One region of the Sporomusa rhizae genome, then DNA from elsewhere that is predicted to be linked to it. Evidence: riboswitches for the same ligand, from Rfam matches in the RefSeq annotation. Region 1 holds a riboswitch; each other region holds the start of a gene.
The links. Region 1 has a riboswitch for S-adenosylmethionine ahead of SRRS_RS17465 (MetQ/NlpA family ABC transporter substrate-binding protein). Riboswitches for the same ligand answer to the same signal wherever they lie in the genome.
Positions count from the first base shown of each region.

Region 2: linked by a shared signal. The riboswitch ahead of metK (methionine adenosyltransferase) and the one ahead of SRRS_RS17465 (MetQ/NlpA family ABC transporter substrate-binding protein) in region 1 are both predicted to bind S-adenosylmethionine.
Region 3: linked by a shared signal. The riboswitch ahead of SRRS_RS08670 (hypothetical protein) and the one ahead of SRRS_RS17465 (MetQ/NlpA family ABC transporter substrate-binding protein) in region 1 are both predicted to bind S-adenosylmethionine.
Region 4: linked by a shared signal. The riboswitch ahead of SRRS_RS02965 (PLP-dependent aspartate aminotransferase family protein) and the one ahead of SRRS_RS17465 (MetQ/NlpA family ABC transporter substrate-binding protein) in region 1 are both predicted to bind S-adenosylmethionine.

Region 1 is NZ_CP156925.1:3,682,242-3,690,057, reverse strand. It holds gene SRRS_RS17475 (sigma 54-interacting transcriptional regulator) at 1-909, shown strand, start outside; gene SRRS_RS17470 (aminopeptidase) at 891-2,006, shown strand; gene SRRS_RS17465 (MetQ/NlpA family ABC transporter substrate-binding protein) at 2,070-2,891, opposite strand; SAM riboswitch class I at 2,998-3,101, opposite strand; gene SRRS_RS17460 (YerC/YecD family TrpR-related protein) at 3,308-3,625, shown strand; gene hisZ (ATP phosphoribosyltransferase regulatory subunit) at 3,628-4,812, shown strand; gene SRRS_RS17450 (HDIG domain-containing metalloprotein) at 4,805-5,332, shown strand; gene SRRS_RS17445 (D-2-hydroxyacid dehydrogenase) at 5,329-6,285, opposite strand; gene hisG (ATP phosphoribosyltransferase) at 6,617-7,270, shown strand; gene hisD (histidinol dehydrogenase) at 7,280-7,816, shown strand, end outside.
Region 2 is NZ_CP156925.1:2,674,556-2,682,371, reverse strand. It holds gene dapF (diaminopimelate epimerase) at 1-773, shown strand, start outside; gene SRRS_RS12495 (hypothetical protein) at 1,025-1,627, shown strand; gene SRRS_RS12490 (YicC/YloC family endoribonuclease) at 1,774-2,658, shown strand; gene remA (extracellular matrix/biofilm regulator RemA) at 2,709-2,975, shown strand; gene gmk (guanylate kinase) at 2,996-3,613, shown strand; gene rpoZ (DNA-directed RNA polymerase subunit omega) at 3,658-3,864, shown strand; gene coaBC (bifunctional phosphopantothenoylcysteine decarboxylase/phosphopantothenate--cysteine ligase CoaBC) at 3,871-5,076, shown strand; SAM riboswitch class I at 5,130-5,235, shown strand; gene metK (methionine adenosyltransferase) at 5,307-6,497, shown strand; gene SRRS_RS12460 (heavy-metal-associated domain-containing protein) at 6,568-6,795, shown strand; gene SRRS_RS12455 (hypothetical protein) at 6,807-6,935, shown strand; gene priA (primosomal protein N') at 7,121-7,816, shown strand, end outside.
Region 3 is NZ_CP156925.1:1,935,280-1,943,095, reverse strand. It holds gene SRRS_RS08700 (thiamine pyrophosphate-dependent enzyme) at 1-351, opposite strand, end outside; gene SRRS_RS08695 (3-methyl-2-oxobutanoate dehydrogenase subunit VorB) at 353-1,420, opposite strand; gene SRRS_RS08690 (4Fe-4S dicluster domain-containing protein) at 1,435-1,638, opposite strand; gene SRRS_RS08685 (acetyl-CoA hydrolase/transferase family protein) at 1,686-3,029, opposite strand; gene SRRS_RS08680 (IclR family transcriptional regulator) at 3,062-3,856, opposite strand; gene SRRS_RS08675 (hypothetical protein) at 4,097-4,267, opposite strand; gene SRRS_RS08670 (hypothetical protein) at 4,299-4,895, opposite strand; SAM riboswitch class I at 5,063-5,165, opposite strand; tRNA gene SRRS_RS08665 (tRNA-Leu) at 5,365-5,453, opposite strand; tRNA gene SRRS_RS08660 (tRNA-Cys) at 5,460-5,534, opposite strand; tRNA gene SRRS_RS08655 (tRNA-Gly) at 5,545-5,619, opposite strand; tRNA gene SRRS_RS08650 (tRNA-Phe) at 5,625-5,700, opposite strand; gene trsS (radical SAM (seleno)protein TrsS) at 5,777-7,183, opposite strand; gene SRRS_RS08640 (DVU_1551 family NTP transferase) at 7,256-7,816, opposite strand, start outside.
Region 4 is NZ_CP156925.1:649,300-657,115, reverse strand. It holds gene SRRS_RS02990 (sugar phosphate isomerase/epimerase family protein) at 1-550, opposite strand, end outside; gene SRRS_RS02985 (ABC transporter ATP-binding protein) at 519-1,637, opposite strand; gene SRRS_RS02980 (carbohydrate ABC transporter permease) at 1,672-2,490, opposite strand; gene SRRS_RS02975 (carbohydrate ABC transporter permease) at 2,480-3,397, opposite strand; gene SRRS_RS02970 (ABC transporter substrate-binding protein) at 3,539-4,840, opposite strand; SAM riboswitch class I at 5,474-5,571, shown strand; gene SRRS_RS02965 (PLP-dependent aspartate aminotransferase family protein) at 5,652-6,794, shown strand; gene SRRS_RS02960 (alpha/beta hydrolase) at 7,100-7,816, shown strand, end outside.

The sequences.
Region 1 (7,816 bases):
CGGTGGGAGCCATTTGTCGGAGTCAATTTTGCAGCCATAGCTGAATCGTTACTTGAAAGTGAACTGTTTGGATATGAAGAAGGGTCATTTACCGGCGCAAAAAAAGGTGGTCATATAGGATTATTTGAGCAAGCACATAAGGGGACCCTTTTTCTGGATGAAATTGGCGATGCATCGCCGCTTATTCAAAACCGGTTATTGAGAGTGTTGCAGGAACGGGAGATCATGAAGGTTGGCGGTAACCGTGTCATTCCCATTGATATTAGAGTAATTGCCGCTACCAACCGTAATTTGGAGCAAATGGTCGGAGACGGATTGTTCCGGGCTGATCTTTATTACCGTCTAAATGTTCTTCCCCTATATATACCGCCTTTGCGAAAGCGGAAAGAAGATATTCCTTTGTTGATACAGGAGTTCATAAAACGGGTATGTCATGAGCTTAAACGACCGGCTTTTCAGTTTTCGCAGGGCGCCATCGAAATTATGCTGCAATATGGCTGGCCTGGTAATATTCGAGAACTTGAAAATGTCATACAGTACTTGGGCCACATTGTCGATGATGTTGTGTTGACTGAACATTTGTTGTTTAACAGAGAGGAAAAGTATAGTCAGGTGGCTACAGATGCTTATAATCATGAATTTGAAACAATGTACCAGTCGTATGTAAGTAAGGGGTTTATTCATGAAATGCAAGGGATTCTGCAGACTATAAAAAAAGCCAATTATGCTGTCGGCAGAAACTATATAATTAGCCAAATGAGAACCCAGGGATGGGATATAACCGAACAACAGCTTCGCTACCGTTTGCACTTGTTAAAGCAAGATAACTTACTGGAAGTCGGGCGGGGACGGCAAGGCAGCAGCCTGACAAAAAAAGGAGAGGAATTCATATGTTGGATGAAAGAATAAAAAAACTGGCGGTTAATCTTATTAATTATTCGGTTCGTCTGCAAAAGGGAGAAAAACTGCTTATTGAAGTTTTTGACGGCGGGCAAGATCTTGCCCGGGCATTAATATCTGAAGCCTATAAGGCAGGCGGTATGCCGTTTGTAACTTTCAAGAGCCAGGCTTTACAGCGGGCATTATTATTTGAATGTGATAAAGAGCAAATAGACTTAATCGCTGGTTGGGAAGCTGTGCGAATGCAGAACATGGACGCGTATATTGCTATTCGTGCCTATGACAATGTAAATGAGCTGTCTGACATTCCAGCTGAAAAATCCCTGATATACCAACAAAACTGGTGGAAGCCGGTACATACAGATGTTCGTATTGCTAAAACCAAGTGGTGTGTATTGCGGTACCCCGGACCTGCCATGGCACAGATGGCGGGCATGAGCACCGAATCATTTGCCGATTTTTATTTTAAAGTCAGCAATATGGATTACGCCAAACTGGCAGCAGCTGAGGAACCGTTGGTGAAACTTATGGAACAAACCGATCAGGTGCGTATAACCGGTCCAGGGACCGATGTGGAGTTTTCCATCAGTGGAATCCCTGTTATGAAATCCTGTGGACTGAGAAATATCCCGTGTGGAGAAGTATTTACCGCCCCGGTCAAAGACTCGGTGAACGGTGTTGTAACCTATAATTGCCCGACTATTACTCAGGGAAAGGCCTTTGATAATATTTGTCTCCGGTTTGAGAAGGGGAAAATTGTTGAGGCTACTGCCAATCATACCGCAACTTTGAATCAGATTTTGGATACTGATGAGGGAGCACGTTATATTGGTGAATTTTCCTTAGGGGTAAACCCCTATATTCATCACCCAATGCGGGATATATTATTTGATGAAAAGATTAGCGGCAGCTTTCATTTTACTCCCGGTAATGCCTATGCTACTGCTTTTAACGGCAATAAATCGGCTATTCATTGGGATTTGGTGTGCATTCAGACCCCGGCTTACGGCGGTGGAGAAATCTGGTTTGACGGCAAGCTGGTTCGCAAAGACGGAAAGTTTGTGTTGCCTGAACTGGCAGGACTTAATCCGGAAAATTGGGAGTAGAGAGAAAATAGATAATAAAACAGGCTTGCTCCTTTTTATAAGAAAGGTGCAAGCCTGTTGCAATTAGAACGCAGGTACTACTGCGCCTTGATATTTGTCATTGATAAACTTCTTAACTTCCGGTGAAGTCAGAGCTTTTGTCAGCTTCTGGATTTCAGGACGATTTTCGTCACCTTTGCGCACGGTAAGGATATTAACATAAGGGGAGTCATTTTGTTCAATAAACAGAGCGTCTTTGGTAGGAACAAGTTTGGCTTCAAGTGCATAGTTGGTATTGATCACTGCTAAGGCAACATCGTCAAGAGAGCGGGGCAGTTGCGGAGCTTCGAGTTCGCGGATTTTTACGTTTTTAGGATTTTCAGTAATATCTTTTATGGTAGCGTTAACACCGGCACCATCTTTTAGCTTAATAATTCCGGCTTTGGCTAGCAATGCTAATGCGCGTCCACCATTGGTAGGGTCGTTAGGAATACCGATTTGAGCGCCATTTTGCAGATCGTTAAGGTTTTTAATTTTCTTGGAGTAAATACCCATTGGTTCGATGTGCACTGCGGCAGTGTAGGTGAGATCCAGTTTGCGTTCGGCGCTAAATTTGGTCAGATAAGGAATGTGCTGGAAGAAGTTAGCATCAAGCTCTTTTTCAGCTACGGCAATATTGGGACGTACATAGTCGGTCATCTCAACGATAACCAAATTGATGCCTTCTTTTTCTAACAGCGGTTTAACCACATTAAGAATTTCGGCATGTGGTACAGCGGTTGCACCCACTTTGATTGTTGTTTTATCTGAAGCAGCAGGAGCGGCTGGTTGTTTGCTGCCACAACCGGCAACAAAAGCGGATAAAGCCAATATGGCGGCAATTAATAGTAAAGTAAACTTTTTCATTAAAAATTAATCCTCCTTAAAATTGCATGTAAATTACTTTATGTGCTCCTCCTTTCAGAAATAAATAAAGCCTCTTCGGCAGTCCGAAGAGGCTTTGTTGTCCAGTTCTTCATCTGCCAGGAATTAATCCTGTGGAATTGGCACCGTTCGCGTTTGCGATGGTTGCCGCGGCGTCATTGGGCCATTCCCTCAGCCAGCTCTTGATGAACAATATGTAATTTACTTGAGCTTTATATTAACATGGCGCTCAGAGACCTGTCAACAAAAAAATAAATAGTATTATTTGCCAAATAAGTGGGAATGTTTATTTTAGGGTATTTTAATTAAATAAAGAAGAAAAGAAATAAAGAAGGAAAAATTCTGCAAACAGCGAATAAGCTATGTAATAACAAGTATGTACAGGGAGGCGTAGCTGTATGACAGCAAACCCTAAGTTAAAAGACGATATTACCGACCAACTGTTCCGCGCTATTTTATCATTGAAAACCGAAGAAGAGTGCTACCAATTCTTTGAGGATGTATCTACCATTGGCGAGCTAAAATCGATGGCACAGCGGCTGGAAGTTGCCCGGCTGTTGAAAGCAGGGGTAATTTATGATGACATTGTTGCCGCAACCGGTGCCAGCACGGCAACGATCAGCCGAGTTAAACGCTGTCTGTATTACGGGGCAGATGGCTATAAGACAGTTTTGGCGCGCCTGGAAGAAGACCAGGCAGATCAGAATGGAGTGTAATTATGAATAATAATAATTTCGTGCCTCAGATTCCGTATGGCACGCGGGATTTATTACCGCGTGAAGCCAAACAGAAACGGATTGTCGAAGGCGCGCTGGCGGAACTCTTTTCCCGCTGGGGTTATGCAGAAGTTGTAACTCCGACCTTTGAGTATATGGAAACCCTGACGGTAGGTACAGGGAGTGATATTCAACAGCATGTCTTTAAGTTTTTTGATAAAAACAACCGGACTTTGGCGCTTAGGCCGGATATGACAACTCCAATTGCCCGGGTAGTGGCCACCAGGCTGAAAGAAACTCCTCTGCCTATCAGGCTGTTTTACCTCAATAACGTCTTTAGACATGAACAGGCGCAGGCTGGCAGGCAGTGCGAGTTTTATCAGGCCGGCGTTGAACTTTTGGGAGCGCCTGACCCGGCCGCGGATGCTGAAGTTGTGGCGCTGGCTGTAGAAGCTATGCTGGAGTCCGGGCTGACTAATTTTCAAATCAGTTTGGGCCAAGTTGATTTTATCAACGGCCTTATGGCAGAAAGCGGCCTGAGTCCGAAATATCAGCAAAAAGTAAAGTATGCCATGGTTAGCCGCGATTTGGTAGGGCTGGGCGAGCTCTTAGACCAAAGTGGTCTGAGCCCGGCAGCACAAGAATTGCTAAAACAGATTCCGGTATTGCATGGGCGGGACGAAATGCTGAATAAAGCATACCAGCTAACAAATAATGAACTTAGCCGGACGGCACTGGGTAACCTTGCCGACATCCGCAAGCTCTTAACAGCCTATGGTGTGGATAGCTATGTAAATTTTGATTTAGGTATTATTCGTGATTTTGATTATTATACAGGAATGGTATTCGAAGGTTATACGCCTGGCTTGGGCTTCCCGCTGTGTGGCGGCGGACGGTATGATAACATGCTGTCGGCATTCGGTGTTGATAGTCCGGCAACCGGCTTTGCCCTTGGCATTGAACGGGTGCTTTTGGCACTGGAACGCCAAGGAATTAGCGTTAGTGTTCGCAGTAAAGATGTCTATGTCGCCTGGGCCGAAAATAAGCTGGCCGAAGCCATTGCCACTGCTAATCGCTGCCGGAAAGAGGGGCGGCAGGCTGAACTGTCATTGTCGGCAGTTCCCAAGGCAAAGGCGGAAGCTGCTGCCCGCGAGCAAGGCTATGAGGAATTGATCTATATTGAGTAAACGTGTAAAACAATTTATTTCGGCAATCACTGCCCGGATTACGGAAGCAGATAGGTCTTTCGTTAAAAAGTATTTAAATAACGAACAGGCCGCTTTCTTTTGGCAGATGAACCTGCCTGATCAGCGGCATGCTTTAAATGTAGCCTATACGGCGCTTGAACTGGCCGCCGGGCACAAGGATATTGACCGTCAATTGTTGATTACTTGTGCGCTATTACATGATGTTGGTAAAGTAAAAGGCGATGTCAGTACAGCGGATAAAGTTCTTACCGTTATTTTTGATAAGTTTTCACCCGACTGGGCAAAACAATGGGGGCGACTGGGACGCGGCAGCAAAATTGATAATCTGCGGCATGCCGTCTATATCTACTACAATCACGCGGCACGCGGGGCGGCTATGCTTCGAGCCGCCGGCGTGCCGGAAAAAATTACAGAGATGATAGCCAAACATCACGAGGCGCCTGCAGCCGGAGAGCCGGCTGAGCTAAGCCTCTTAAAAACTGCCGACAGCCTTAATTAATAGCCTTTGCTTTTGTCAATAATGTTTATCATATCCCGACCCTGAATGAACCGGGCGAGATTATCGGCAAACAGTTTTAAGGCCCGGTCCAAATAAGCGGGTGACAGGGCGGCAATGTGAGGTGTAATAATAACATTCGGCATTTCCCAAAGGGGGCTTGTTTCCGGCAGCGGTTCCTGCTCGAACACGTCCAGACCGGCGCCTTGGATTAGTTCTTGGTTTAAGGCCGCTACGAGGTCAGCTTCATTAATAATATTTCCCCGGGCAATGTTAAAAACATAAGCTGTGCGCTTCATGGCGGCAAAGTGTTCAAGCCGGATTCTATTCTTGGTTTCTTCCGTGAGCGGTAAAGAAATTACTACATAATCCGCCAAGGACAGCATTTCAAGCAAACTGTCATCATCGGCGGGATAAAGTTTATCGACAAAGATTTCAGTAGTTGCCTCTCGCTTGCTGGCTAGGACGTTCATACCCAGCGATTTGGCCTTTTTGGCAATTTCACGGCCAATGGCACCTAATCCGACAATAGCGATGGTATGCTCGTGTAATTCATCTGTGGGCATCCTTTTCCATAGTTTGGCCCCTTGCTGGCGGATACTTATGTTTAGGCCACGGCTGAAGGCCAACATCATGGCAAGGATGTGTTCTGATACCGGAATTCCGTGAATACCTTTGGAATTTGTTAAAATGGTGTCGGCGGCTTGAATTTCGGGGAAAATAAGCTTTTCGACACCGGCACTTAGCGCATGTATCCACTCTAAATGAGGGGCGGCTAAGTACAATGGTTGGGTTTCCGCCCAGCCCCAGGTTACTAAGATGTGACAACCAGGCATATGTTCCATGGCATTTTTTTGGTCGGTGACAATTATATTGACATTAGGGTCGGCGGTTGTAATGACTTCTTTATGACGGTCTGCTAATTGATTGAGTACAACAACATTAAGTACAGCCATATGAAACCTCCTTATCAAGCTTATCCGTTGACGATTCGCCTTAAGACTCACATGGATGAGCGAATTTAAAAGCGGGTCTTGGATAAGGGCGGGCTCATCTTCAGAAGGTCTACACCTCTACTTGAAGCTGAGTCTACTTTATTATCCTGCCATTTACTTCTACATATGCAATTGGTTTTCCTACTGTGCAGGAAAAGATTGATAGTTTGAGTTAAAGTTTTAAATGGATAAAAAATAGTAACACAGTATTGACGATAGTGTCAGGGAGTGTTACTATATTATTATATTAATACTTTAACTAATTAAAGAAAGAAAATAACAGGAGGCTATTATGACCTCAAATGATATGGATTATCTAACAATTGCTTTGCCGAAAGGCAAGCTTTTCGATATGTCAGCTAATATGCTGGCGAAAATCGGTTATACAGCCGAAGGACTTAGCGAGAATTCCCGCAAACTGGTAATCGCTAACGAAGAACAGAAAATCCGTTTTATTATTACCAAAACTGCCGACCTTCCTACCTATGTCGAGTACGGAGCGGCTGATATCGGAATTATCGGCAAAGACGTGTTGTTAGAAGAAAACAAAGACGTTTACGAACTGCTGGATATGAAATTTGGTTTTTGCCGGATGATGGTGGCCGTACCGCAGGCTCTTAAACAAGAAAAACTGAGTGATTATGCTCATATGCGGGTAGCAACCAAATATCCCCGGGTGGCGGAAAGCTTTTTTCACAGCATTGGCATTCAGGTGGAAATTATCAAGCTGAACGGTTCAATCGAGTTAGCGCCAATGGTTGGGCTTGCGGAAATTATTGTCGACTTGGTGGAGACCGGCCGCACGCTTAGAGAAAATAATTTGGTTGAGGTTGCCCAGATTCATCCGGCAACGGCCCGGTTTATTGCTAATAGGGTAAGTTTTAAGATGAAGTTTGAGCGTATTAATAAAATGATAGAAGGGCTAAAAGCTCTGGTTGAGGAGTGAGGGGTAAGAATGAAGCGGATCCACAGCAGTTTTCTAAGCAAAGAAGAAATGACGGAAATTTTGATAAAGCCGCCATTTGATAAAGTGATGCTTGGCGCGGGTGCGCGTGCTAAAACCAAGGAGCTGTTTGGTGAAGAACTTACTGCCCGGCAGGTTGTTGAGCGAATTGTCGAGGAGGTACGGCAGCAAGGCAACGGCGGTGTGTTCAAATACACAAAGTACTTTGACGGAGCCGAACTTTCCGCCGAGACCCTGGAAGTTACTAAGGCGGAGATTGACAGCGCGATGGCCGCAGTAGACGCGGCGGTATTGGAGGCTTTAGAACTAGCTGTTGCCAATGTTAAGAAGTTTCATGCCGAGCAACTGCCAACATCTTGGCTTACGGAACGAGAGCATGGCGCTATGTTGGGTCAAAAATGTACGCCGCTCGACCGGGTGGGGATTTACGTACCGGGAGGAACAGCCGTATATCCGTCCTCGGTTATTATGAACGCTGTACCGGCGGCGGTAGCCGGGGTAAAAGAGATTATTATGGTGGTGCCGCCG
Region 2 (7,816 bases), 1.0 Mb from region 1:
AACATATCGCCGATTATCATCAACAAGCGCTCAATATCTGTGACCGAAACTTTGGCATTGGTGCCGACGGGCTTGTCGTATTATTACCATCAGATATTGCTGATTTTAGAATGAGAATATTTAACTCTGACGGTAGTGAAGCTGATATGTGCGGCAATGCTACCCGCTGTGTCGCCCGCTATCTCTTTGAGAACAAAATTACTGATAAAAAAATAATCACTTTAGAAACCCTTGCAGGAATAATTACACCAGAACTCATTTTCGAAAACGGTAATTTAGTGACAGTAAAGGTAGATATGGGCGAACCTCGACTTAAACCCGTCCAAATTCCTGTTACTATTTCAGAACTCGAACAAGTTGTGCATATACCGCTCAATGTGGACGGTGAAACCTATAATATTACCTGTGTTTCCATGGGCAATCCTCACTGTGTTATTTTTGTTGATGATATAAATAAAGTTAATCTTTCTAGTATAGGTCCAAAAATTGAAACACATCCGGCCTTCCCCAAGAAAACCAATGTGGAATTCCTGCAAGTAATTGATCGTCAAACAATTAGAATGCGCGTTTGGGAACGTGGTGCTGGCATAACTAAAGCTTGTGGTACTGGTGCCAGTGCTGCCTTGGTCGCTGCCGTTTTAAATGGTCACGCTAACCGCCAGGCTACCATAATCCTCGATGGTGGTAACCTATTTCTCGAATGGGCAGATAATAACCATATTTATAAATCGGGACCGGCAGTAGAAGTATTTCGTGGAGAATACTTATTGTAAAGCAAGTAACCGGCTCATTTAGAGTCGGTTATTACTTTACCGCTCTAAGACTTCGTCTTCTATAGGCGGGAGTTATACCCTATGGAGACTGACGAGCGGATAAGCCCCTGAATAAGGGCGAATAACCTTCTGAGAGGGGAGTAAGCCCTGCCTGGAGATAAGTCTACTTTATTTTTCAGAAAAAAAGGAATTTTTAGTTCCCGTGGATAATATTGTATACCACAAAAGATTTTGCCGTCGGAGGTGATAAGGTGAAGCTTGTTGCCGGGATTCTCATCGTATTCATCTTACTGGCTATTCCACTGTCCACTAACGCAATAGCATTGGTAAACAGAGACGTTATCCTGGAAGCACAAGAGTATGGTACAAAATGCAAGCAAATGCCACTTACTGATTTTTTGCAACCGTGGCTTGCTTATGAAGAAAATGCAACAATCCTTAATCAAACGACTGAGCGGGCCTATTTATATACCCCGTTTTTGCTCATAGCCAACGATGCCCGTGATAAAGCAAAAAGCAAACAACCAGTCGAACTGGCCGATAGTGAAAAGGTTTTGGCTGATTACGCCGGATGTCTTGCTTTTGCTATTACAATTAATGGCAGTACTGAGACTTTTAATAATAATGTTCAGGTAACTATCAAACAGGATAAAAAAATAATTAAACCCTACCAGGCACTGCCCAACGTACCCGTAAAAAACCCTTGGTTTCCAAGTGAGCCACAATTCACTGCCCATTCCTACTTCTACTTCCGTGATAGTGAAATAGTTCTAAATAAACCTGCCACTCTTGTGGTAATTACCAAAGATAAACAGGAACGTCACTTTTACTTTGATTTGTCTAAATTTAAATAGTCTCGACATAAAAATGGAGGATACCTCCATTTTTATTTTTGTGAAAAAAGGATTTAGGGCGAGTAAAGCGAAGTAAATGTAAAAATCTACGGTTAAAATCGTATTATCAGTCAATAATAACATACGCAAAGGAAGGTGTAAGTTTCGTGCTCAAGAGTATGACCGGCTTTGGCCGGGGTGAATACATTGATTCAAGCCATCGTATCGTAGTTGAAATTAAAGCTGTAAATCACCGCTATAATGAAATAGTTATCCGCATGCCCAAAATTCTTGGCAGTTTAGAGGACAAAGTGCGCCGTAATATTGCTAGTACAATATTACGCGGCCGGGTAGACGCCTTTATTACTGTTGATGAATATGGTGAAAAGAAACGAGCGGTAAGGGTTGACAAAGAATTGGCAATGGCTTACCATAATGCAATGAGAGAATTAGCTGGCTTGCTAGATATGCCGGCAACCGATAATATTTACCACTTATCTAAGTACCCTGATGTTCTCAAAGTAGAAGATGTTTCGGAAGACGTTGAAACATTATGGCCAAAACTTTCAGCAGCCATTGAGGTAGCATTGGTTAATCTGATGAAAATGCGCGAAGCCGAAGGTTCCAACATTGAGCACGATCTCTTAGAACGGGTTGATAAGCTTTATTCTTATATTGCTGCGGTTGAAGAAAGAGCCCCACAAATCCTTATTGAGTACCGGGAAAAGCTATTACATCGTATGCGTGAATTACTAGCTCAGATTAGTGCAGAGCCTGATGAAACAAGACTGCTGCAAGAAACAGCCATATTTGCCGATAGAACTAATTTCACAGAAGAAATCGTTAGACTTAAAAGCCACTTAGGACAATTTCAATCAGCAATAAAATCTCCTGATGCCGTAGGACGCAAGCTAGATTTCATTGTTCAGGAAATTAACCGGGAAACGAATACGATTGCTTCAAAAGCAAATGATTCTACCATTGCAAATATTGTCGTCGAAATTAAAAGTGAAATTGAGAAGGTCAGAGAGCAAATCCAAAACATAGAGTAGTATAGAAGTATTACGTCTTAGTAGCCTATAAATTTATAGGAGGAGTCTTAATGGACATAAAATTAATTAATATTGGCTTTGGTAATATTGTATCGGCTAACCGGATTATTTCCATTGTCAGCCCCGAATCAGCTCCCATCAAACGGATAATTCAGGAAGCCCGCGATAGAGGAATGCTTATCGATGCCACCTATGGCCGCCGGACTCGCGCTGTGATTATCACCGACAGTGACCATGTTATTTTATCTGCAGTTCAGCCTGAAACCGTTGCTCACCGCTTAACAAGCAAAGATACGAGCGATGATACTGCCGAATAAAATTTGAGAGGAGATAACCTATGCCGCAGCAAGGACTACTAATAGTTGTTTCCGGCCCTTCAGGCACTGGTAAAGGTACAATTTGCCGCGAGTTGCTGCGTAGCAATCCCCAGTTAAAATACTCGATATCAGCTACTACTCGGCAGCCTAGAGTAGGAGAAGTTGATGGAGTTAATTATCTATTTGTTGCCAAAGACAAGTTTCAAACAATGATTCATAATGATGACCTATTGGAATGGGCTGAGGTCTATGGCAATTTCTACGGGACGCCACGCCAATACGTGCTTGAACAACTAAATAACGGATATGATGTCGTACTAGAAATAGATACGCAAGGGGCTTTGAAGGTAAAGGATAAAATTCCGGAAGGTGTTTATATATATATTATTCCGCCTTCATTGGATGAACTTGCTGACAGAATCCACAAACGTGGAACCGATAGTTTGGAAACTATAAAAAAACGATTAAACTGTGCCGGCGGTGAACTTACTCAAGCACAGAACTATCATTACATCGTGGTAAACGATCAAGTGGAAACAGCTGTACAAAAAATCGAAACAATTATTACTGCCGAAAAACACCGGGCAGACCGTAATTCCGATTTAATCTCCCGCCTTTGTCAAACAAATTGTACGTGAAACGAGCACTTGGCACCTCCAAATAATAAGTAAGGAGAGACGTTATGATTAATCCATCTTTAGATGTATTAGTAGAAAAGGTAGATAGCAAATACACATTGGTAGTGTTAGCCGCAAAACGCGCGAGGGAAATTATGGATGGCCAGCAGCCGCTTGCTGAATCAAAGTCCAATAAGCCGGTAACTATCGCTCTGGAAGAGGTAGCACAAGGTAAAATTACCTATGAGCGTACCAAAACCGGTATCAAGTAAAAGTCAATGAATTCTAGTCATAACATCGTTATCGGAGTTACGGGCGGCATTGCGGCCTATAAAGCGGTCGAGATTGTCAGCCGTCTTAAAAAAGCAAATTGCAACGTCCATGTTATTATGACTAAAGCGGCCACAGAATTTGTTACGCCTTTGACGTTCCGGGAAATTAGCGGAAATCCGGTAGTTTCAGATATGTGGGAAGAACCAAAAACCTGGAATGTACAGCACATTGCGCTAGCTACTCGTGCCGATATATTTCTGATAGCCCCGGCAACTGCTAATGTTATTGGTAAAATAGCAAATGGTATTGCCGATGATATGCTTTCTACTACTGTTATGGCTACAACAGCACCGGTAGTCTTAGCACCCGCCATGAACACCAATATGTACCAAAATGCCATTACCAAGCAAAACTTAACTAAACTGGCGGGACTCGGTTATCATATAATAGAACCGGCTTCCGGTATGCTAGCCTGTGGCGTAGAAGGACCAGGCAGACTTCCAGAACCATCGATTATTGTTGAAAAAGTTCTTGAACTGCTGAAAAACAATCAACAGTTATCAGGTAAACGGGTACTAATTACCGCTGCCGGAACGCGTGAACCAATTGATCCCGTAAGATACATTGGAAATCGTTCCAGCGGCAAAATGGGTTATGCTCTCGCCGAAGCAGCCGCAGTAAGAGGAGCAGAAGTTCTACTCGTTTCCGGTCCGTCAAATCTCGCCGTCCCGCCAGGAATCACAGTTAAACGAGTAGAAACAGCCGCTCAAATGCGAGACGCTGTTTTAGCTGAATTTGACAATGTTGATATAGTAATTAAAGCAGCCGCAGTAGCTGATTATCGACCAGAGTTGCCATCGGAACAAAAGATAAAGAAAAGCGATAATACACTAACAATAACTTTGATTAAAAACCCCGATATTTTGCGTGAACTTGGAGAAAAGAAGAAACCGCACCAACTTCTTATCGGTTTTGCAGCCGAAACACAAGACCTCCTGGTTCATGCCAGAGAAAAACTAATTAAAAAGAATCTTGACCTGATTGTTGCCAATGATGTTACCTTACCTGGAGCTGGTTTTAATATAGATACCAACATTGTCAAACTCATACATAAAAATGGTGACATTGAAGAATTGCCACAACTTAGTAAAAAGCAGGTTGCTGAGATTTTAATAGACAAAATTTATGCAATGATGACAAAATCTACTTGATTTTTTTTTATATTTCGTTTAGAATTTTTTTGGTGTGAAAATTGCATATGCTATACTCATCAAGAGTTGGTGGAGGGACTGGCCCGATGAAACCGCGGCAACCATTTTAGTTTATGCTAAAAACGGTGCCAATTCCGGCGATAAAACGCAAGATGGGAGTGAACAGATCACGCCTCCCTTGCAGGAGGTTTTCTTTTTTTGCAATGAAAAAATAGGAGGGAAAATATTTAATGGAAAAAAAACGTGTACTCTTTACATCTGAATCTGTAACAGAGGGCCATCCTGATAAGATTGCCGACCAAATTTCCGACAGCGTCCTTGACGCAATTATAGCTCATGACCCGCAAGCCCGGGTAGCTTGCGAAACCTTAGTCACAACAGGTATTGTCCATGTAGTAGGTGAAATTACTACAAACTGCTATGTAGACATTCCTAAAATTGTCCGTGAAACCATTAAAAATATCGGTTATACCCGTGCTAAATACGGTTTTGACAGCGAAACTTGCGGTGTATTAACTTCTATCGACGAGCAATCTGCCGATATCGCAATGGGTGTAGACAAAGCACTCGAAGCTAAACAAGGCGATATGGACACCATTGAAGCCATCGGCGCTGGTGACCAGGGTATGATGTTCGGCTATGCCACTAATGAAACCCCTGAGTACATGCCGCTTCCAATTGCATTAGCGCATAAAATGGCTCGACGCTTGTCAGAAGTGCGCAAAAGTGGTGAACTTACTTATCTGCGGCCAGACGGAAAAACACAAGTTACTGTTGAATATGAAGATGGTAAGCCTGTAAGAATCGATACCATTGTAGTTTCAACCCAACATAGCCCTGAAGTAGATCGCGAAACAATTGAAAAAGACCTCATTGCTAAAGTAATCGTCCCAATTGTCCCGGCCGAATTATTAGATGCACAAACCAAATATTATATTAACCCAACCGGCAGATTCGTTGTGGGTGGTCCCCAAGGTGATGCTGGCTTGACTGGACGTAAAATTATTGTCGACACCTATGGCGGCATGGCTCGTCACGGCGGCGGCGCATTCTCCGGAAAAGATCCTACAAAAGTTGACCGCTCGGCAGCTTATGCAGCCCGCTATGTTGCCAAGAACGTAGTTGCAGCCGGACTAGCAGATAAATGCGAAATTCAGTTGGCTTACGCGATAGGCATTGCCCGCCCGGTATCTATCATGGTAGAAACCTTTGGCACTGCAAAAATTGAGGAAGCTAAAATTGTCGAACTGATTAACAAACATTTCGACTTAAGACCTGCCGGAATCATCAAAACATTAGATCTGAGACGTCCTATTTACCGCCAAACAGCCGCTTACGGACATTTCGGACGTACTGATGTAGATTTACCATGGGAACATACTGATAAAGCCGAAATTCTTCGCAAAGAAGCTAATATATAAACTTATTAATTAATAGCCATTGGTAATACTAACATTGCTGGACACTTATCAGTAAAAAGGAGGTATTCCATTGGCTATACAAAATAAGACTAAACAGTCGGTTTACCGTGTCGGGGGCCTCAAAGGCGACCATTGCCGAGACCGTATTGAGCATACGCTGTCCCACCTTCATGGCGTTTCGTCAGTAAAGGTAGATCTGGCTTCCAAACAAGTAGCGGTCAGCCATGATGAATCTGTAACTTCTAGCGGCTACATCGAAGAGACATTACAGTCGCTTGGTTATTCGATTCAAAGCTAGGAGTCTAATTTATGAAGCTCCATTTTTCACCGCTACGAAAGCGCCGGATTAAACGTTTTTTCAAACGTTTGCCAATGGACACCGGGCTTGATTGGGAAATAGCCGCTCATTACCCCGAAAAACCGGTAGCAGGTATTTGACGTTTAAAAGCGAATATATACTTAGTTAAAAAAAGGGGACTGTATTAGTCCCCTTCTCTTTATCCGATGACTAACCCGCTCTAAGACTTCCGCTTCTCCAAGTGGGAGTTATACCCTTACGGGCACAGGCGAGCGGCTAAGTCTACGTTTATACAATATACAATGAAAAACGCTTAGGTGAAAAAATGTCAAATATAGCTCAAGTAATTGTCAACATTCCCACCCGCAGCATTGACAAGCCCTTTTCTTATCTTATTCCTCCGCATCTTCAGGGTGTTGATGTGGGCTGGCGCGTACTTGTACCATTTGGCAATAGAAAAGTAGAGGGATTTGTTATTGCCTTAGCCGCCGAAAGGCCCGAAGGCTTAAAAACCATTCTTGATGTACTTGATACGTATGCTTGGTTTAATACTAATATGATTGAAACTGCCAAATGGCTAAGCACGTATTATCTTTGTTCACTAGGAGAAGCACTGCGTTTGTTTGTACCTGGCCAGTCGGGAATAAGAACACAAAAAGCATACAAAGCTCCTGATGAGGCAGATTTTGAACAGGCAGCTGTTATCTTAGAAAATAAGCCAGTAGAATATAGTACTGTACTTAGTTATATTTATAACCAGGGTTCGGCTACACTCACTGAACTCGTTAAACTGTCTGAAAACACAAATACCATTCTAAAATTTTTTTTACAACACAAACTTATCGTTCATTCTGATACAGTTAATAAACGCGGAAAAAGTAATACCACCACTATTGTAAATTTGGCTGTCGGCAGGGAGGTTGCGGCCCTAACTGAGCAACAATTACCAAAAACCTGTCTGGCTCAACGCCGGTTGTTACATGCACTTATCGATAATAATGAGCTTACAACAGCGCAACTG
Region 3 (7,816 bases), 1.7 Mb from region 1:
GGTTATTTTTTCACCGCGTGCAGCAGCATGAACGATTTCAGCACAACCAATGGCCGCCAAATCGCCATCACCCTGATAGGTAAAGACAGCGGCGTCCTTGCATACCCGTTTTACACCGGTAGCAACAGCTGGTGCACGGCCATGGGCAGCTTCCAGCATATCACAGTTAAAATAATCATAGGCAAGTACGGCACAGCCAACAGGCGCTACACCGATTGCTTTGTCCTGAATGCCAAGTTCATCGATAACTTCGGCGATCAGCCGGTGAATAATCCCATGATGGCAACCAGGGCAATAGTGAGTAGATACATCCGCCAATGCTTTAGGTCTGGAAAATAATACTTCTGCCATCTTATTTGCCCCCCTTGCCGCTCATAATCTTAGCAATTTCTTCATAAATGGCCACAGGGCTCGGCATCATACCGCCGGTACGGCCATAGAAATGGACAGGTTTGGCGCCATGGGTGGCTAAGCGTACGTCTTCAATCATTTGACCAGCACTGAGCTCTAAGGTTAAGAAGGCGCTAGCAGTTTTAGCCAGCTTGGCAAAAGGCGGTTCCGGGAACGGCCACAAAGTAATCGGCCGCAACATACCAACCTTCATGCCGGCTTCCCGTGCTTTATCCATAGCAGAATGGGCGATACGGGAAGTAATGCCATAGGCTACCAATATCAACTCGGCATCTTCAGTATTAATTTCTTCCCAGCGCATTTCTTGTTCCTGAATTTCCGCATACTTTTTCTGCAGGCGGTTATTATGCTTTTCCAGTTCTTCTGGTTTTAAGAACAGGGAGTTAATTATATTGGGAGTAGTGCGCCCGCGCAGACCGGCAGCGGCCCAGGGCTTTTCAACTTTATTAATTTCACCTGTTTTAATCTCTACAGGCTCCATCATTTGACCAAGCGCCCCATCACCTAACAGCATTACCGGATTGCGGTACTTATCGGCTAGATCAAAGCCTAATACAGTAAGGTCTACCATTTCTTGTACCGAATTAGGTGCAAGAACTATATTGTGGTAATCACCATGGCCGCCGCCTTTTGTAGCTTGGAAGTAATCACCTTGTGCTGGTTGGATACCGCCAAGACCAGGGCCGCCACGCATAATGTTTACGATGAGACAAGGCAGTTCAGCTCCGGCAATATAGGAAATACCTTCTTGCTTTAAGCTAACTCCAGGGCTCGATGAAGAAGTCATAACTCTGGCGCCTGCACCGGCTGCCCCATAAACCATGTTAATTGCTGAAATTTCACTTTCGGCTTGTAAAAAAACGCCGTCAATTTGAGGCATACGTCTGGCCATATACTCGGTAATCTCGGTTTGCGGTGTAATCGGATAGCCAAAATAATGCCGGCATCCGGCAGCAACCGCGGCCTCAGCAATAGCCTCATTGCCTTTCATGAGCACTTTTTCTGACACTTTCACCACTCCTATTATTTATGAATCTCAATTACGGTGTCCGGACAGGACTTGGCACACAAGCAGCAACCCACACATTCGGAATCATCCGGGCAAGTGGCATAGTTGTAGCCTTTGCCATTAAATGTGGTCGACATACTGAGAAGCTTCTTGGGACAGGCAACTGTGCATAACTCACAGCCCTTGCACCTCTCTTGATAAAATACGGGTTTTGGCATAAGCACCTCTCCTTAATTTTAATTGACCTTATATATGCAAAATTCAATTATAGAATTTTGTTTGTCCTTCGCCATATTCCTAATTTTTCGGCACCTTTTATCAATTCATCGCGAAATTGCGGGTGGGCAATACCAATAATGCGTTCTGCCCTTTCCCATACAGACCGCCCGGCTAAATCAGCCATTCCCCATTCTGTAACGAGGTAATGGGCTTGCGAGCGTGGATTGGTCACAACAGAACTCTGAGGCAAACTCATCAGCACACGGGATTTCATTTCGCCCGTCTTTTTTTCAGTAAATGTAGAATGGAAACAAATGAAGCTCTTCCCGCCTTCAGACATATATCCGCCTGTTAAGAAATCAAGTTGTCCACCTGTTCCGCTTATTTGACGGCTGCCAGACGTCTCTGATGTAACTTGCCCAAGAATGTCAACTTCCACACAATTATTGATAGTGATTAGATTATCAATAGCGGCCATAACCTGTGGCGCGTTTGTATAGTTTATTGGATAGGATGCCAAACCGGCATTATTATTAACCCAATCGTAAAGTTCCTGACTGCCGACACATAAGGACCATACTGCCTTACCTTTATCAATATTCTTATATTTATTTGTTATCCGGCCAGCTTTGGTCAGTATCATATAAGCATCTACCAGCAATTCCGTATGTACTCCAAGATCTTTGATATCGGATTCGGCCAGCATTGTTCCCACAGCATTAGGTAGTGCGCCAATTCCCAGTTGTATCGTGGATCGGTCTTTCACTTGTTCCATAATATACTTGGCGATTTTTTTATCGGTTTCCGTAATGGGTGCCGGATTGATAACAGGTAATACCGGATTATTGCCTTCAACGATAATATCTACTTCACTGATATGAATACAGTTTTCTTGTCCGCCGCAAGCCACCGGCAAGTTTTTATTAACTTCAACAATAACTGTTTTGGCCTTCTCGCTAATAGCTTTTGATGCCGAATTGGTCAAAGAAAAGCTGAAGAATCCGTCTTTATCCATTGGAGCCACCGACATCATGGCTACATCGACATCCAAGCTCTTACGATATAATAGTGGCTTGTTGCGGTAAATCATGGGGATATAATCACATAACCCCTGATCACTTAAATTGCGTTCATAGCCACTAAAATGCCAACTATTATAACAAAAATGTTTTCTTGATGGATCGCCCTCAACCACCGCCAAGGGATTTAAAATTAAGCCGCCACGTATCTTGACATCCCAAAGCTCCCCTGTGCGCGCCGCTAATGCTTTGTCCAGCAAAATAGGCTGGGCAGTCGCAAAACTGTAATCTACCCAATGTCCTGATTTTACCATTTTGACTGCTTGCTCGGCAACCGTAAGTTTTGCTCGATATTCTCGCTGAATATCCATTATTCCCCTCCGTCTAAACTAGTATGTCTTGGCTATAAATAACCACGATACCCTAACTCTTGGGAAATTAATCTTGCCTTTTCTTTCATGACTTGCGCAACTGCCTCATACTTTTCTTTGTCGAAACAAGCCGTAGTTCCCGAAACAGTAATCGCTGCCTCAATTTTGCCGTTGGCATTAAGGATTGGCGCTCCAATACAAGTAACACCCTCCATGGTCTCATTGCTCGCCACAGAATAGCCTTGCTCTTTTATTTTAACAATTTCCTCAGTAAGCGCCTGTCTGTCATTAATGGTGCAAGCGGTGTATTGCGGTAATGCCTGGCAAAGCACTTTTTCAATAAACTCATCAGTATTATAGGCAAGGAAAACCTTGCCTAAAGCCGTACTATGGAATGTATTACAATAATCAAAACACGGAATGATGAAAACAGGCCGAGTTGGTTCAAATTTATCCACAATGGTCAGGCGCCCGGCTGATAATACGGCCAGTAAGACAGCTTCATCAACTTCTTCCACCAAAGCTTTAAGGTATGGGGAGGCGATCTTGCGGATATTTAGCCGTTCTGTACAGGCTAAGCCTAACGGCATCAGTCGAAAACCCAAGGTATAGTGTCCGGTATCGGTCTGCCGGACAAAATCTCTTGCCAATAAGGTTTGCAATAAATTGTGTACAGTGCTTTTTTGCACTCCGAGCTCCCGGCTTAATTCGGTAACGCCCATTTCGCGCGATGAACCCTCGAGGATAAAAAGCAATTCGATAGCCCGGTCAACGGATGCAACTAAGTATTTGCTTTTTTCAGTATTACTTGATATATTCTGGCTCAATTTATTTCTTCCTCACTAGCCTACGTTCGGTTATACCGAACATCGTTCTGAATTTTAATTTTAAATATTGTTATTCTACACAATTTGGAAAATTCCTTGTGTTTTTAGCGTGGAAATATTTTTTTGCAGCATTTCTTGCAAAGAATTTAAGCTGTCTTTAAACGAATTTGCTATGCCATAAGTCTTTATCCTAATAAAAAAAAGCATCTGTTGTCCCTTTAAACAGATGCTCTCTGAAATTTAAATTCCGTCGCCATACATGCCTTCGAGCGGCACATTTCTATCTTTCTGAATAAATGTTACTACTTTGCCATCACGAATAATAATAACAACTTCATTCCCCGCCTCTTCTCTTGGGGCCAAGCTGCCGACTTCATTATGTTCGTTGTATCCTTTACCTCTATCCGTCATCGAATGATCTCCTCTCATTTCTTCCTGCTCCTTAGTGTCCAAAGAAACCACTTCTTTCTGTTAAAACCTGCTGGGCTTGCTGAATATGGCTGCTTTTGATTAGAACTTCAATCAGCCCATACGATTCAGTTAAACGCAATATGGGAATATGGGCTTGCGCTAAGCCTGCCGCTACCACCGTTACTGCATTTAACAGCGAATGTCCGTTTTTGGTTTGTACCGCAACTTTAACACAATCGTCAATAACCTCAGGCTTATACTGTAGCTTTTCCAGCCCTTCACAAACTTTTGTTAAAAAAGCTCCCTGGACTACAAAACTCACTTGGTGCGGCTGAATAGACACCATATCCAGGACAGCTCCATAGCCGGCAACAGACTCTAAAACACTCGCTATCTTTCCAGCACCGTTATCTGGCGTAGAATTGAAAAAGGAAACAAGCGCAATCTTCCTGTCATAAGAAACCTGAAATTCCTTGTTTGTTCCAGAATCATCTATTAGTATCGATTTAACATTAGACATGGCTGCCATCGGCGACATTCGTTTGATCTGGCACATTCGCAGTTGCTTATGTTTTTTCTCCGGAACATTTTTTTGCGCTAATTCGCGCGTCAGGGTAACAGTACTCATTGTAAACAGCACCTCCAAATGGCCATACTCTTTTCGTAAATCTAAGAAAAGACTTTGTTTGCGCCAATTCTTTAGAACAAGGGCACAAACCTTAGTCGTTCTTACTTGCTCAAGAGGAAAATATAAAAAGCCCCTTTCCGAGGAAAGGGGCCTGTGTCTACACCTTCCTCTTATCTGCCAGGATTACTCCTGCTGGATTTAGCACCACTGCAGTAAACTGCCGGTTGCCGGGTGTCATCGGGCCAGTCCCTCGACCACTCTTGATAAGAGCTCTTTTAAATTGAATAAATTTTATCACGAACATCTAGAAAATGTCAATATATCAACCAAGCCAAAACCAATTAATAAAGAACCCGGTACAAAACATTAACCCTTACTGAACTGTAGTTACCTTTCAACATGTTTGCATATTTTTTACAAAAAAATAAAAATGAGCTGCCTTTAGACAGCTCCTAACTTATTTTAATATTGGTGCCGAGGACCGGAATCGAACCGGTACGGAAATTTCTTTCCGACGGATTTTAAGTCCGTTGCGTCTGCCAGTTCCGCCACCCCGGCATTATTTGGAGGCGACACCCTGATTTGAACAAGGGGATAAAGGTCTTGCGGACCTGTGCCTTACCACTTGGCTATGTCGCCATAAAAAAAATGGAGCGGAAAACGAGATTCGAACTCGCGACCCTCGCCTTGGCAAGGCGATGCTCTACCGCTGAGCTACTTCCGCTTAAATGGTGCCTCAGGACAGAATCGAACTGTCGACACGAGGATTTTCAGTCCTCTGCTCTACCGACTGAGCTACCGAGGCGTAAATTGTATTACCGACGACAGTTATATATATTATCATGTTTATCATTCCGTGTCAACATAACATCTTTTGGTTTTTATATTATACTGTCTTTTCCTAGTTTCTTCCGATACAGCGGTGCGCCCTGACGGTTAGTGAGATTATAGGCGCAAAACGGAATCAGCCGGTTATCTGGCCCGACTACATGAATAAAACATTGTTTTAATCGATCCAAATCCAAGTTCCATACATCTTGAAATGCCATCCCCGAAACGGCAAGCGTATAGGTATTCACCTGTTCTAGAAATGCATCAAGACTGGCTGTATTTCCAACACCCGCCTGAGTTAATTGATCCTTGCACTTAGTACCAATTTTCGGAGCTGACCATTGCCTGGCAACAAACTGCCTGGCGCGTTTTGCCCCCTCTGTTGCCGGCTTACCCTGACAGCAACAACCGCTCGCCGAATCTTGTTTAAGCGGTTTTATTTGCCCGTCCGGCATTAAAATAAAGTTAGCGTGAAAAGAACAATGGGCATGTTCGCCACCTGGCGGACGGAAATCACTTGCTTTCATTTGCCCGTTTGTCTGTTTTTCAATTTCACGAAGCACCCTAGGAAGCGTAATACGGCCACTGTCGTCAGGCTCTTCGGGATATCTCCCAAAATAGCTTACAGGTTGGAAGTGGACACCCCTGACTATCGGCATGTTTCTTATGGCAAATTTCAAAATATCACCCAACTGACTGTCGTTTACACCAGGAACCAGAGTCGGTACAAGTACCACCCCAAGGTCATGTGCCGCACAAACCTCTATTGCCTTTTTTTTGAGGTCAAATAGTGCCCGCCCTCGCAGTTTTAGGTAGACATCGTCGCTTATCCCATCAAACTGCAAAAAGACACAGTTGAGACCGGCGGCTTTTAATCTCTCTACATATTGTTCATCTGCCGCCAAACGTAAACCATTGGTATTAACCTGGAAAAAAACCAGACCTAGCGTTTTGCCCAAAGCTATAATCTCCGGCAAATCATCACGCATAGTTGGTTCGCCACCTGATAGCTGAATGTTAAACGGGCCGCCACTATTCATTAGCATTCGGTACCAGCCCTCAATAACCTTGAAGTCAGGCTCCTCCTTGCAGCTCTCTGAAGCAGAGGCAAAACAAACCGGACAGTGCAGGTTGCATAGATTTGTTACTTCCAACAACACACAGCAGGTTTGCTGACGGTGCTCCGGACATAGACCGCAGTCAAACGGGCAGCCTTTGTCGACTTGGGTTGCACATGCCACTGGTGACGATGGGATCTGCGGGTTAACCCAATCAAGATACCCAGGCTCTCCTTCCCACACACAGACTTGAACCTCGCCATGCTCCGGGCAGTTTTTTCTCAAATAGACATTATTACCCTTTAACACCCTCACTGCCGGAATCCGCTTCAAACACTCGGGACATACACTTTGGGTTGTCGAAAGCGCTATTTCCTTCTGCTCTATAGCCCTATCCATTGCATCGCTACCTCTCCCTGTAAGCAGTTTGCTGAATAAACATCTATTCTAGAAATATAGTAAAATCCTTCCCTACGGATTATTTGCTGAGAATACTATCTCATCTAAATGCATCCCCAAAATGCTTGCTGCCTGATTCCAAATAACTTCCGCAGTCCTCTTTCTTCGGGAAATGGCATCAATGATCTCGCGATTACCAGCAAATCGATCCAATGCCGGAGTAAAACGTTCCGACAACGACACGCGCCTGGTACCCTGAACTAATTTATCGGCTAAAAACACTAATGCTGCCTCGTCAATGGCACACTCCGGCTTTAGTTCCATATCCATATGGGAAGCAACGATACTGGACAATTCGGAAAATCCCTTGCACCTTAGCAAGCGTTCCCCACGCTTAGGGTGATTAGGCTTTCCCTTGCCCAAATCATGCAAAAGACCGCCAGTATATACCAATTCCGTACTGAGACTTAGCCCCGCACAGTTAAGATGACTGGCTAAACTTTTGCCGATCTCAGCAACCATGTGCCCGTGCTGCAATACCCTATCGTCATCCTGGTGCTTATTCAATATGGCAAGACATTCGTCATACGTCGGTATGTGGCGCCGCAGATAAAAACAAGTAAGCTGATTAAA
Region 4 (7,816 bases), 2.8 Mb from region 1:
CCCAACCGTTGGCATGAGCATGACCGATATCCAACAGAATATCATCAGGTATGCTATCAGCCATTTCTATAAACTGTTCTTCATTAAATAACATGTTGCCTCTGGCCAGCACACCTGCATTTTCGACTACAATCCGCGCACCGAAACGTTCCGCTTCGTATCTAAGTTTCGCGAGATTCTCTGTAGAAGATTTTACCATGCGCTGCCTGCTTTCCGCTTCCACCCGGCAATTATTGTGGTGATACACGATATACCGGCTTTTTAGCCGTTTAGACAGTCCCAGCGTTTGGCGAAAGTAATCCATCGATCTGGCATATTCCTCCGTTCCCTCGGCCTTGCTATGCTCGGTGCAATAATAGGGACCATGCAGCGAAATCGGATACTGCTGCAAATTTTTCATTTGTGCAGCAAGCTGTTGGCAAAACACTTCACTCTGCCACTCCGGAAACAATTCAATGCCTACTGAGCAGTCGTCAATTTTATTCATTAAGGTAAAAATCTCTGCCAATTGTTCCGGCTCATACAGATTGGTACTGATAAAAATGTTCACAATATACCTCCGGATAACCAATATTGATCGTAGTCTGCTTATCAAATACATGAATTTTATCGGCCGCAAGCCCAAAGCACACACGATTGCCTGGTTTAAGTTCAGTCCTATCACAGATCGCAACAACTTCGTTGCCCTCAATATCAAAATAAACGCCACAACGGTTGCCATACTCTTCAACATATTTAACAGTTCCAACAAACATGTTATCTGTCTTTTCCCGTTCCAATCGGATATGTTCCGGTCGAATTCCCAGATAAAACTCCCGGCAGCCATTTTTCCCAAGATGAGCACTCCAAAGTTCAGGCAATTTGACACTTTGTTTGCCGACGATAATCGACCGCTCAGCATAGTGCGCCTCGAAAATATTGGTTGACGGTGAACCGATAAACTTGGCGGTAAAAACGTTGGCCGGCCGGTTATACACATTGTAGGGAGTGTCAATCATTTGCAACTTACCTTCATGCATTAGTGCGATCCGCTCACCAACGGTCATGGCCTCAACCTGATCATGCGTTACATAAACAAAAGTTTGATGGTAGGTCTGATGAATCTTGACTAACTCTTTTCTGGCATGACCTCTAAGCTGGGCATCCAAATTAGAAAGCGGTTCGTCCAGCAGTAAGAAGTCGCTTCGTTTCACCACTGCCCGCGCTAATGCTACCCGCTGGCGTTGTCCTCCTGACAAATCTTTGGGCTTTCTCCCCTCAAATCCGTTAAGTTCCAGCATATCCAATGCAGATCTGAGTCTTTTGTTGATTTCCTCCTTCGGCAACTTTTGTATTCTCAGTCCATAGGTGATATTGTCGGCTACCGTCATATGCGGATATAGGGCATAATTCTGAAAAACCATGCTCACATTCCGCTCACCACTGGATACATCATTGACCCGTTGTCCATTCATATATAAGTTGCCGGAGGTAATTTCCTCCAATCCGGCAATTAACCGCAGAGTTGTCGATTTCCCACAGCCGGATGCACCCAAAAGAATCAGGCGCTCGCCAGGATTAATGTTAAGATTCAGGCTTTCTATGACTTTTGTTTTACCATACGCCTTACATACATTATCAAAAACAATTTCCTTCATATTTTACCTGCCCTCCTTTTGCAAGAGTTTCATACTATCCTTTAATACCGGAAGAAGTAAACGTGCTAATAATATACCGTTGGAAAATAATATAGAGCACCAAAGGAATGATCATAGTGATAACCGACACCGCCATGGCGATCGTGAAATCAGTACCGCCTTCAGAGCTGATAAAAAGCTGCAACGCCAGAGGCAGCGTGAAATTTGCCTTATCTTTTAGAATTAAGACCGGCCAAACATACTCATTCCAGGAATTAATAAAAAACATAATTCCACTGGAAACAACCGCAGGTTTAACTAATGGAAATACAATATCACCCAAAATCCTTAAGTGCCCTGTCTGATCCAGTCGTGCTGCCTCAATCAGTGATCGAGGTACAGTCCGCATCGCCTGCCTGATCAAAAAAATGCCGGTAGCATCACTGAGCTGTGGCAGAACGACACCGATGATATTGTTCCTGAAACCAAGTTGGGATATAGTCAGGTAGTTAGGGATCATTGTAACGGTGAAAGGAATGAAAATGGTGCTAATTAAAATAAAATACAGGACATTTTTTCCCCTGAAATCCAAATATACAAAAGAATAGGCCGCCAATGTACTGGTAACCGTTTTAAAAATCGTGACCGCTACGGCGATCAAAAACGTATTGGTGGTAATTTGCAGCAAAGGCAGCCGTGAGAACACCTGCACATAATTACTGAATGTCGGATGCTGCGGAAAGCCAAATACGTTGCTGTATGCCTCGCTTAGTTCCTTAAAGGAGCTTGAAAGAGCAAAAGCAATCGGCGCCAGAGACAAGACTAACGCGCAGCAGAGCAGTGTGTGCCATTTGATTTCTTTGTCAATTCTCATAATGAATGCCTTTCTCCACATACTTGAATTCCAAAATCAACAGAGTTATAAACAGAGCCATGGTAGCAATGGCAAAGGCGGAAGCATAACCGGTGTGATAGAGTGTAAATGCCTCTTGAAAAACATTGTAAATGGCATTGGAACTTGCATTATCAGGACCACCTTGCGTAACCACCTTGATAGGGGTAAAAACATATTGCAGACCCTGGACGATGGTCATGATGAATACATAGATGCCTGTGGCGCCGCTCATGGGTACTACAATATCAAAAAAAATCCGGTAGAGCGGTACATTATCAAGCCGGGCCGCCTCAATGACCTCCTGGGGCACACCGCCAATCCCGCCAAACAGGACAATAAAATTATAGCCAAACACTTTCCAGGTGGTAATGATACTTAGTACAGCGATGACCAGCCCCTGAGTCTTACTCCATATCGGTATGGTAATTCCAAAAAACTTGGCAACAATGGCAACCGGGCCTGAGACAGGATTTAATATCCATAAATATAAAATGGAGCCAACCACAAGAGAAATGACGCTGGGTAAGAAAAACGCACTTTTATAAAACGTTCGCCCCCGTTTAATCACAAATGATAGAATAAAAGCTAAGACATACGGAGCCGCCCAATTTAAGAGCAGCAAAATCACAATATAGGCCAGGGTATTTTTCAGCACCGTATAGGTTAAAGGATCCTGAAACAAGGCAATATAGTTCTGACTGCCAACAAAGGTTTTTACCGGTTTAATCATATTCCAATCAAACAAACTCAAGTAGATCGTATAAAAAAGCGGATAGAACATAAACACGGAAAAAACAAGTAAAGAAGGCAGAATTAACCCATAAGCGATCAAAGTGTTGCTGTTAATGAATTTATGCCATACTTGTTTTTTATCTATTTTCTTCACCCTCTTTATTGTCTTATCTCAACCATTAAAAAGAACGGTGGCTCGAGAATATATTCTTAGGCCACCGTTCTTTCCTCTATTCCCTGCGCTTTCATCGGGCCTATTCACCGATTACCCGGACTTGTTCTTCCCGATCTTCTTTTATTTCAGCAGTTCATTAATCTTTGCCTGCGTTTGCGTCAGCCCATCTCGCGCTGAAATGCTGCCGTTCAAAATCCGGTCCCTTACATCAAGAAGAAGTTGCTCGGCCTGAAGACCTGCATCTCCCGGAAAAGAAGTCCAGGATACTACGCCATCCATCTGTGTCGTTGCAGCGGCCATCATTTTATTTTCAACCAAAAAGTTCTTTAATCCGTTCTCAGCTGTGGCAACATCTTTACGCGGCGGCACATATCCCGTACCCTTAGTCCAGGCCGCCATGGATTCAACGCTATACAGGAATTTTTCAAATTTCCATGCTGCTTTCTGTTCTTCCTTCGTCTTAGCGGTAATAGCCAGGAAACAGCCGCCTGCCGGCAGTCTCTTCGGCTTGCCCTGCCATGCCGGCGAATTTATTGCTGCAACGTCAAAAGAAGCACCCTTTTGAATGTTTGCACGCTGGGCGATTGTTGTATATAACATGCCTACATTACCATTAATAAAAGACTGTACGCCCTCACCCCAGGAAATGTGTAATGCGGATTTCTTATTGGCGACCATATCTGCATAAGCCTCGTACGCTTGAATACCTTCTTCAGAAGCAAAACTTGCCTTGCCATTTGTCATCATTCTTGCACCGTTACTTTCCATAAGTGCCTGTTGCGCCCAGTTATCGGCAGGCTCCTGCATATAAAAACCGTATTTTCCTGTCTTCTCTTTAATGGTATTAGCAAATACAATCAACTCTTCCCACGTTTTTGGCCCGTTTTCATCCAGACCGGCCTGCCGCAAAAGATCTTTGTTAATATAAAGCACCGGAGTGCTCAAGGAGTAAGGAATACCTACCTGACTCCCTTTGCTGTTTTTAGCAAGCCCTAATACGTTGGGCAAAAAATTATCCTGCAAAAAGGTTTTATCCTCAGGAAAGTTCTCATCAATTACTTTCTGTGGTTCAACATAGCTGAAGTTATTAGAAAAGTAATCCAAAAATGCCCAGCCAATTTGTACTACGGCCGGTGATTTTCCGGTTGCAACCTCCGCCTGCAGATTCTGCATTAAGCCCTTGTACATATCAGGATTGTATCGTGCCACAACCTCTACGTCTTTGCTCTGGGCATTAAATTCGCTAACAAGTTGTTCTACTGTTTTTCCTCCCTGAGTCTCTGCATTACAATGCCAGTATTCAATCTTTACCTTTTTCCCATTCGGCGCCGAATTTCCTGTGGAACCAGGAGCTCCGCAGCCTGCCAGCAGCATGGTACTGAGCAATCCCATAGCTATTATCTTTAGGATATTTTTCTTCACCTTTATGTACTTCCTCCCCCTCTGGATTTTGCTTTCAGTATAGCACCCGGAAAAAACCTTAATGTTACAATTATGTAAAACCTATGTAAAGAATTACTATAATGGCTGCGATTACTTAGCTAATTCCCCTATCCTGCAATTAAAAAGGCTGAAACACTTGTTTTCCAAGTATTTCAGCCTTTTGCATAAAGATAAATGGGAGGATTTTCGTGTGGCTTACCCATTCTCACAGCCTATTGGAGTAAAGATAATTTGATACCTGTCTTTCCACCTTCAACCGCTATCGATTATATGATGCTTCCAGTAATCTATTCACTTATCTATCAATATTGCGCAACCTGGAGATCTTTCATCACAGCAATCTGCGTCTTATCGGGTATTTTTAGTTTTATTATGGAACCTATATTAGTTAAATCAGGCTTTTATGTCCCAATAAAGTGGACAAATCTCCATTCTTTCCCCGCTTACATCACTTTAGGCATTATAATTAAGTTACTTGTTGAACAAATGAAAGTAGTTAGTGCCCGGCATAAAAGTTAGAGGAACACAGGGGATAGGGCCTAGTAAATAATTATTGACAAACTTTATTGATTGTGTCAAAATAATATTCATTAAAAATTAAAAATAATATCGAACTTATCAAGAGTGGTCGAGGGACTGGCCCTATGACACCCAGCAACCAGCATTTATGCAAGGTGCTAAATCCAGCGGAGCAATCCGGAAGATGAGTGATTATGTTTAGCAGACGGCTCTTCTTACGGAAGAGCCGTTTTTGTCGTTATTGTCATAATAAATTAAGGAGTTGGGTTATATGAAATTAGCAACCAAAATTGTCCATGCCGGCCTGGTAACTGACAGGACTACCGGAGCCATCAGTACCCCTATCTATCAGACAGCAACCTTCCGTCATCCCGAGCTTGGCCGTAGTACCGGCTATGACTATTCCCGCACCCAAAATCCCACCCGCCAAGCAGTCGAAGAAGCTATAGCCGTTCTGGAAGAAGGACATGCCGGTTTTGCTTTTTCCTCAGGCATGGCCGCCATTACGGCAATACTTATGTTATACCGGCCAGGAGATCATCTTATTATCACCGAAGACTGCTATGGCGGGACATATCGCATTCTTGACAAGTTATTTAGCCAATTCGGCTTGACAGCTACTTTTGTCGATACCGGCAATCTTGAAGATGTGCGCCAATCGATACAGCCTGCCACTAAAGCTATATTGCTTGAAACACCTACCAACCCGCTGATGAAAATTGCCGATATCCGGGCTATTACGTCTATAGCCCGTAAGTATAGCTCCCATCCTATTCATACTATTGTTGATAACACCTTCTTATCCCCCTATTTCCAACAACCTTTGGCGCTTGGCGCCGATATTGTCGTTCATAGCGGCAGCAAATATTTAGCCGGGCACAATGATGTTATCTGCGGCCTAGCCGTTGCCAAAGATCCAGCTCTGTGCGAAAAAATCGGTTTTATCCAAAACGCCACCGGCGCGATTCTCGGACCTCAGGATAGCTGGCTACTGCTCCGCGGTCTCAAGACGCTGGCAGTTCGGTCGCGTCAACACGAAAAAAACGCATTATCTGTCGCCGAATGGCTTACCACCCATCCCAGTGTTAATAAAGTGTATTATCCCGGCCTGGCAGACCACCCCGGTAAAAAAATTCAAGACGCCCAGGCGTCCGGGTATGGCGGCATGCTGTCCTTTGTAATAAACCACCCCCTCCTGCCTGGTGAGATACTGCGCAAGGTAAAGGTCCTCCAATTTGCTGAAAGTTTGGGCGGTGTCGAATCCTTAATTACCTTCCCTGCAATACAGACCCACGCCGACATTCCGGCTGACATTAGAGAGCGGTTAGGCATTAGCGACTGTCTGCTGCGCTTGTCGGTCGGTATTGAAGATGTGGAAGATATTATTACCGATTTAGCACAAGCGCTTGCGTAAAATGAAAGAAGGTAAAATAATTTACCCCTGCTTGTTACTGGCCCAAGGACTTGAGTAAAATTGCCCAAGCAGTGTGGAAGCTGGGCTAAGATTTTTTTCTTGACAATACCCCCAGGTAGTGTTAGCATAATGAAAAATAGTAAATACCGGTAAAGCTGATCAGAGAACTGAAGGCTAAAGATAGTTTAAAATAACTATGCTCTAGCCTTTTTTTAAACTTAATATATAGCTGATTAGAGAACTAAAGGCTAAAAAGTGATACAAGTCGCTTTTTAGCCTTTAGTTATTTGAGGAGGAGATTATGAATGAAAAAACATGAATGGATAGTAAGCCAACACCGCAAATTGTCTGCTATGATCCAGACGCATAGTTTTACCGTAACACAGACCCCTGTCGTCATTTGCTGCCATGGTTTTACCAGTGAGAAAGTCGGCACCAATCAGCTAATGCTACATATAGCAAATGCCATTGAGGCCGCAGGTCTCATCGCCATTCGCTTTGACTTTAGCGGTTCCGGCGAAAGTGATGGTGAATTTGCCACAGATACTACAATAAAAAATTGGCAAACCGATTTGCGAAATGTCATAGCCTGGGTAAAAAGCTTGCCCGAATTTGAAGGCCTGCCAATCTATCTCTTAGGGCACAGCTTAGGCGGCTTGATTGTGCTTAGTCATGAAGACAGCGCTATTGCCGGCCGGGTAGCGTTAGCCCCAGTCACTCAGCCTGTCCAAAATTTTCAAAACATAATTTTTGGCCCCGACTTATGGCAGCGTTCTTTAAATGGCCGGACAATAGCCAACTTTTTAGGTAAAGGCTTTAGTATAAGTCCAAATTTTGTTAATGATTTAATAGAGAATCGTTATGATATTTTGTCCCAAACAGCATTGCACGGCATGCCTCTATTTATTGTGCACGGCTTACAAGATACTGTTGTGCCGCCATCCGGATCAGAGATTTTATATGATAACTATAAAGGGGATAAAGAGATTATCCGTATGAAGGCCGATCATGTCTTTACGGGA